2 regions of the Variovorax sp. 01N425 genome follow, and region 1 is predicted to be linked to the other one. Evidence: riboswitches for the same ligand, from Rfam matches in the RefSeq annotation. Region 1 holds a riboswitch; the other holds the start of a gene.
What was found. A riboswitch is a leader RNA that binds a small molecule or an ion and turns the genes downstream of it on or off. The one in region 1 is predicted to bind cobalamin.

Region 1 (3,200 bases):
GATGGGCGCGCACGCTGGACACCGAGGTGAAGATGATCGTGGCCATCGAGGTGGCGATCGCCATCTTCACGGCAAGATCGGAGGCCACCCCGCGGTGCCCCATGATGATCGTGATGAACGGCACCATGAGCATCCCTCCGCCGATGCCCAGCAGGCCCGCCAGGAAACCGGTGCCCAGGCCGAGCGCGGCCAATTCGGCGATCAGGAGGGGGTCGAGCAGGGAAGTCACGCAGCGGAGCCTTGAAAAAAAGCAACGGCCCCGTGCAGCGCATGCAGGGGCCGTATGAACGGAAAAAGGTGTCTGCAAGTGGGCGCCGAACCCGCATCCTGAACCAGGGTTCAGGTGGGCGAGGGCAGCAAGACTTCGGGTTCATCTGACGCGAGATGATCACACCCGTCAAGCGATGTACCAAGCCCGGCTCCGGAGAGCATTGGAACAAGGAAATATTAAGCCCGACGCGCACCGCAGACAGTTCGGATTTTACGCCCCGGACGGGCCGGGTGCTTCCGCTCAGAGTAAATGGTCATCGCCCGCGAGGGCTTGATCGAGTTTCTGAATGAGCTGGGCGGCCTTGGCATCGGCGTCGCCGCCCTCTGCCGAGGAGGCCGCGGCCAGGGGAGGCGGCGCGGCCGCGGCGGCCGCCTGCTGGGCCGCCAGGTCGAAAGCCAGGTTCAGCGAAGCGAGCACCGCGATGCGGTCGCGCGCCTTCACCTTGCCCGCATCGCGGATCTTGCACATGGCCGCGTCCACGCGCTCGACGGCTTCGCGCAGCTGCGCCTCGCCGCCTTCGGGGCAGCCGAGCAGATAGCTCTGGCCCATGATCTGAACTTCAATCTGCTTCATGCGGGGGAATCTTGGGAAGGTGGTTCGGCCGGCAGCCGCTCGAGCAGCGCATCGAGGCGCGTGCGGGCCGCGGCCAGCCGCGACTTCAACGCGTCGCGCTCGCGCGTGAGCGCTTCGACCTGCTCCTGCAGCAGCGCATTGGTGCGCTGCACCTCTTCATGACGCACGAGCAGGCGTTCCACACGCTCGGCGATCTGGTCGATGGGGCTGGAGGCGGGCATGGTTGGCGATTGTAGTTTCCCCGGCGGACGGCAGGCGGCGCAACTTTTGGCTTACTGCGCTGGCCGAGGCCCTAAAATCCTGCGCGTTGGTGCCTGCGGCGTGGTTCACACGCCGCGGTTCAACGGGAAGCAGGAGTGAACGCCCCCGGAAACGGAACAGGGCCGAAGCCGCCTGCGCTGCCCCCGCAACGGTCAAGCAGTCGACGCCGCAAGCGTCAACCTCATCCATCAAGCCACTGGGTGCCCTGAAACAGGCGCCTGGGAAGGCGGTGGGGTCGCACTGCCAGCCCGGATACCGGCCAACAAGGCGGCTGCCGCATGCGCGATCGATTTTCGATTCGGCGCGCAAGGCAGCCATTGCGCCCAAGCGCCGGCGGGGAAGCCGGCGACGGGCATAGACGTTCGTTCGCTCCATTCATGACTTCCTGTGGTTTCCTTTCCCTCGGCCGTGCGCCTGCGCGCCGCCGCCTTGCCTGCCTGCCGCTCGCGCTGGCCTCTGCTTTCGGCGGCATGGCGCTGCTTCAACTGCCGGCCGTCGCGCATGCCCAGCAGGATGCGCCGGCACTCGGCGAAACCGTGGTCACCGCCAACCGCACGCCGCAGCCGCTGTCGGACCTCGTGGGCGACGTGTCCGTGGTCGACCGCCAGACCATCGAGCGCAGCGGCGCGGTCGGCGTGGCCGACGTGCTGGCGCGCCTGCCCGGCATCGAGATCACGCGCAACGGCAGCGTGGGCAACACCACCAGCCTGTACATCCGCGGCGCCGAGACCCGCTTCACGGCCGTCTACGTCGACGGCGTGCGCGTCGATTCGCAATCGACCGGCGGTGCCGGCTGGGAAAGCATTCCGCTCTCGCAGATCGACCGCATCGAAGTGCTGCGCGGCCCGGCCGCCGCGGTGTACGGCTCCGATGCCGTGGGCGGCGTGATCCAGCTCTTCACCAGGCGCGGCGAAGAAGGCGTGGCGCCTTACGCGGGCATCGGCTTCGGCAGCCACGGCCTGCGCAAGGCGGAGGCGGGCGTGAGCGGCAAGTCGGGCGCCTTCGACTATTCGCTGGGCGCGGCGCACGAGGAAAGCCGGGGCTTCAACGTGCTGCCGATGGACAAGCGCACGCCCTCCAAGGACGGCTTCACCAGCCCCGACCGCGACGGCTACCGCAGCAATTCCGGCAACCTGCGCCTGGGCTACCAGCTCACGCCGAACCAGCGGCTGGAAGCCACGCTGCTGTACAGCGACATGGAAGCCGGCTACGACCCGCCGGTGAGCTTCAGGACCAAGCCGCCGATCCTCTTCCGGAACGACATCTCGAACAACACGCTGCGCACGGCCGGGCTCTCGTGGTCGGCCAAGTGGAACGACATCTACAGCACGCGCGTGCAGGTCACCGATTCGCAGTCGGTCTACAAGACCCAGCCTTCGTTCTACCGCACCGAAACCAATCTGCGCGGCTACCTGTTCCAGAACGAATTCCGCTTCGGCCCGCACCTGGTGACGGCCACGCTCGAGCGCCGCGAAGACGCGCTCGAGAATGCGCCCACCATCAGCAGCGGCCTGCTCTCGAGCAAGCGCTCGCAGGACGCGGTCTCGCTCGGCTATGGCTTCGTGCAGGGCGCGCATTCGCTCCAGCTGCATGTGCGCCATGACGACGACAGCGAATTCGGCGGCAAGGCCACCGGCAGCGCCGCCTACGGCTACGCGATCACGCCGCGCCTGCGCGCCACCGTCTCGGCCGGCACCGCCTTCCGCGCGCCCACGCTCTACCAGCGCTTCAGCGAATACGGCGTGGCCAGCCTCAAGCCCGAGTCGAGCCGCAACGTCGAACTCGGCCTGCAGTACACCGACGGCGGCACGCATGCGGGCATCGTCGTCTACCAGAACCGCGTCGAGAACCTGATCGTGTTCGACGGTTCGGCCACCAACTGCCGCTCCGGCTTCGGCTGCTATGCCAGCACCGCGCGCGCCCGCTACCAGGGCGTGACGCTGTCGGGCGGGCACCGCATCGGTGACGTGAGCCTGCGCGCATCGCTCGACTTCCAGGACCCGCGCGACCTCGACACCGACCACCTGCTGGCCCGCCGCGCGCGCCGCCACGGCACGCTGGGCGCCGACTGGCGCATTGCCGGCTGGACGCTGGG
Region 2 (3,200 bases), on a different contig from region 1:
CCGTACTGCCCGAGGTGCCGACGCTCGAGGAGGCCGGGCTCAAGGGCTTCGACATCGGCACCTGGTTCGGCGTGCTCGCGCCGGCCGGAACGCCGAAGGACATCACCGCAAAGCTCCACATCGAGATGGCCAGGATCATCAAGTCGCCGGAGTTCGCCGAGCGGATGCGCGCGATCGGCGCCGACCCGATCGGCGACAGCTCCGCCGAGATGGCGGCCCGCATCCGCGAGGAGACGGCGAAGTTCGCGAGGCTGGTCAAGGAGGGGAAGGTCGCGGTCGAGTAGGCCGGATTCACGACGATCTTGTTACTCCCCGCTGCGCTCGCCAGTCCCTAGAGTTGCCTTGCGGCGCCAACCACGGCGCGCCACAAGGAGCCGGCGATGAGCAGCAACAGCAGGAACAGCAGGAACAGCAGCAAGAACGACCGCGTCGCGCAGGCGCTCGGCATCTATCGAAGCATCGCGGCGTGCAACGAGCGCCTTGCGCGCGGCAACGACGTCCACGCGCTCACGGCGGCGTTGATGCTGCCCTGCTACCACGCCGAGTTCAGGCGCGTGGCGAGCGAGCTGAACCATTCGGAGCAGGACGAGCTGGGCGCCGCGCTCGAACGCTACCTGCCTGGCAACGCCGCAGTGACCGCGTCCTACAACGAACTCCTGGTTGGCCTGCGGCTGCGGCCGGCCCGCTGATCTGCCCACACAGACCCGGGAGCCATGCCGACGCGCGGCTGTTCTGATCCAGAACAACCCCGCGTACCAGGGCGATTTCGCCGCGGCCCGCAAGGAACTGCGCGGGCGTCTCGGCCTGGACAGGTGATCGCCCGCCGCCCCGCCGCAAGCGGCTGATACACTTTGCGCGCGTTGTCAGGTGTCCTGGCGCCCCGTGTAAACGGCGGGGTGGCCAGGGTGAAACGGGAAGTCGGTGCGCGGCGGTGGAGAGAACACCGCGCAATGCCGACGCTGCCCCCGCAACGGTAAACGAGTCAAGAAGCAAGACCCCGGGATTCGGTCCCGCGCCACTGTGCCGCGAACGGCATGGGAAGGTGGTCTTGCTGCAGAGCCGATGGCTCTGCGCTCGTGAGCCCGGAGACCGGCCTGACGACCAGCGCATGACCTTGCGGTGGGCGAGGATCGGCGGGCGGCGCATGGCGTCCGGCTCGATGCAGGTGTGCATCCGCCGGAACCGCATCCACTGGCGCCCCTCCGATTTCTCTCCCCCCGCCCGGTCGTACCGACCATCTATCGCGCGGCGGGCGCGGAGGAATCATCATCATGAACAAGCGAGCCATCGCTCCAGGCAGTGCGCCGACGCCGGGAACCGTGTGGTTCGTCGGTGCGGGCCCGGGCGATCCGGAACTCATCACCGTCAAGGGCCGCGGCCTCGTCGAGCGCGCCGGGGCGATCCTGTTCGCGGGCTCGCTCGTGAGCGAAACCGCCATGCGCTGGGCGCGGCCGGACTGCGCCATTGCCGACAGCAAGGACATGACGCTCGAGCAGATGTCGGCCTGGCTGATCGCGCAGGCCGCGCGCTGCGAGACCGTGGTGCGCCTGCAGACCGGCGACCCGGGCCTGTACGGCGCACTGATCGAGCTGGTGCAGCCGCTGGATGCGGCGGGCGTGCCGATCGGCGTGGTGCCGGGCGTGTCCTCCGCCATGGCCTCGGCGGCGGCGGCGGTGGAAAGCCTCACGCTGCCCGAGGTCACGCAGACCGTGATCTTCACGCGCGTCGAAGGCCGCACGCCCATGCCCGAGGGCGAGTCGCTCGAGGCGCTCGCCGCGCACCACAGCACGCTGTGCATCTTCCTGAGCATCACCCTGATGGGCAAGGTCACGGCCGCGCTCACGGCCGCCGGCTGGTCGCCCGATGCGCCCGTGGTGGTGGTTCACAAGGCAAGCTGGCCGGGCGAAGAGAAGATCGTGCGCGGCACGGTCGCGACCATCCAGGCGCTGTGCCGCGAGGCCCGCATCGCGAGCCAGTCGATGATCATCGCCAGCCCCACGCTGGGCGCGCGGCAGTGGACCACGCTCGCCAAATCCAAGCTCTACGACGCGAGCTTCACGCACCGCTTCCGGCGCGCGAGCGTTCCCGTCCAAACCCTGCGCCAGGAACTCCCATGAACTCCGAAACCATTCTGCTGGTGGGCCACGGCTCGCGCGAAAAATCCGGCAACGACGAGATCGAGGCCTTTGCCGCGCAATGGCGCGAGCGGCAGCCGGGCTGGCGCATCGAGGTCTGCTTCATCGAGTTCTCCGAGATCACGATGAGCGAGGGCCTGCGCCGCGCGGCCGAGAGCGCGCGGCGCGTGATCGTGGTGCCGCTCATCCTCAATGCCGCGGGCCACGTGAAGATGGACGTGCCGCAGGCCATCGACGGCGCCCGGCTCAAGTACCCGATGGTGCAGTTCCTCTACGCGCCGCACCTCACGGCCTGCGATCCGATCCTCGCGATCCTCAAGCGCCGCCTCAAGGACGCGATGCAGGCGCTCGACATGCCCGACCCGACCACCACCGGCGTGGTGATCCTGGGCCGGGGTTCGTCGGACCGCCAGGCCAATGGCGACATGGCCAAGATGGCGCGCTGGCTGATGGAGGAGACCGACCACGAGCTGGTCGACCTTGCCTTCACCGGCATCACCTACCCGCGCCTGGAGAAGGCCGTGCAGCGCCAGGGCCTGCTGGGCATGAAGCAGGTGGTGGTGCTGCCCTACTACCTGTTCAACGGCACGCTGGTCGAACGCATCGCGCGCCAGGTCGAGCACCTGAAGGCGCAGTACCCGACGATCCGTTTCGTTTCCACGCGCTACTTCGGCTTCGAGCCCGAGATCTTCGCGCTGCTCGAACAGCGCGTGGACGACCTGCGGCGCGGCGCGCCGGCCGCGCTCATGCCTTGCGACGGCTGCAAGTTCCGCGACTTTGCGGTGGAGCACGGGCTGGGCGGCCACCACCATGGCGATGCGGCGGCGCACGGCCACGACCACGACCACGATCACGACCACGCGCATGGCCACGTCCATGCGCACGACGCGGTGCCGGCGCTGCGATGAAGCCGACGCACGCCCCGGCGGCCAACGTCGTCACCGAGCAGCTCACCGCGGCGGGCCGCGCCATCGAGCACGACTCCTTCGCGGTGATCGACCGCGAGGTGGCCTCGCATGCCTACACGGCCGACCAGTGGCCCGTGGTGCGCCGCATGATCCATGC

Region 2: it holds a riboswitch for cobalamin, as region 1 does, so the genes downstream of both, cobM (precorrin-4 C(11)-methyltransferase) here and AC1DSC_RS28180 (TonB-dependent receptor domain-containing protein) in region 1, are expected to answer to the same signal.

The regions. Positions count from the first base shown of each region.
Region 1 is NZ_JBFTRJ010000020.1:18,241-21,440, forward strand. It holds gene AC1DSC_RS28165 (sulfite exporter TauE/SafE family protein) at 1-229, opposite strand, end outside; gene AC1DSC_RS28170 (cell division protein ZapA) at 512-844, opposite strand; gene AC1DSC_RS28175 (hypothetical protein) at 841-1,065, opposite strand; cobalamin riboswitch at 1,137-1,383, shown strand; gene AC1DSC_RS28180 (TonB-dependent receptor domain-containing protein) at 1,483-3,200, shown strand, end outside.
Region 2 is NZ_JBFTRJ010000006.1:215,772-218,971, forward strand. It holds gene AC1DSC_RS12865 (tripartite tricarboxylate transporter substrate binding protein) at 1-284, shown strand, start outside; gene AC1DSC_RS12870 (hypothetical protein) at 381-689, shown strand; cobalamin riboswitch at 849-1,112, shown strand; gene cobM (precorrin-4 C(11)-methyltransferase) at 1,272-2,117, shown strand; gene AC1DSC_RS12880 (sirohydrochlorin chelatase) at 2,114-3,043, shown strand; gene AC1DSC_RS12885 (precorrin-8X methylmutase) at 3,040-3,200, shown strand, end outside.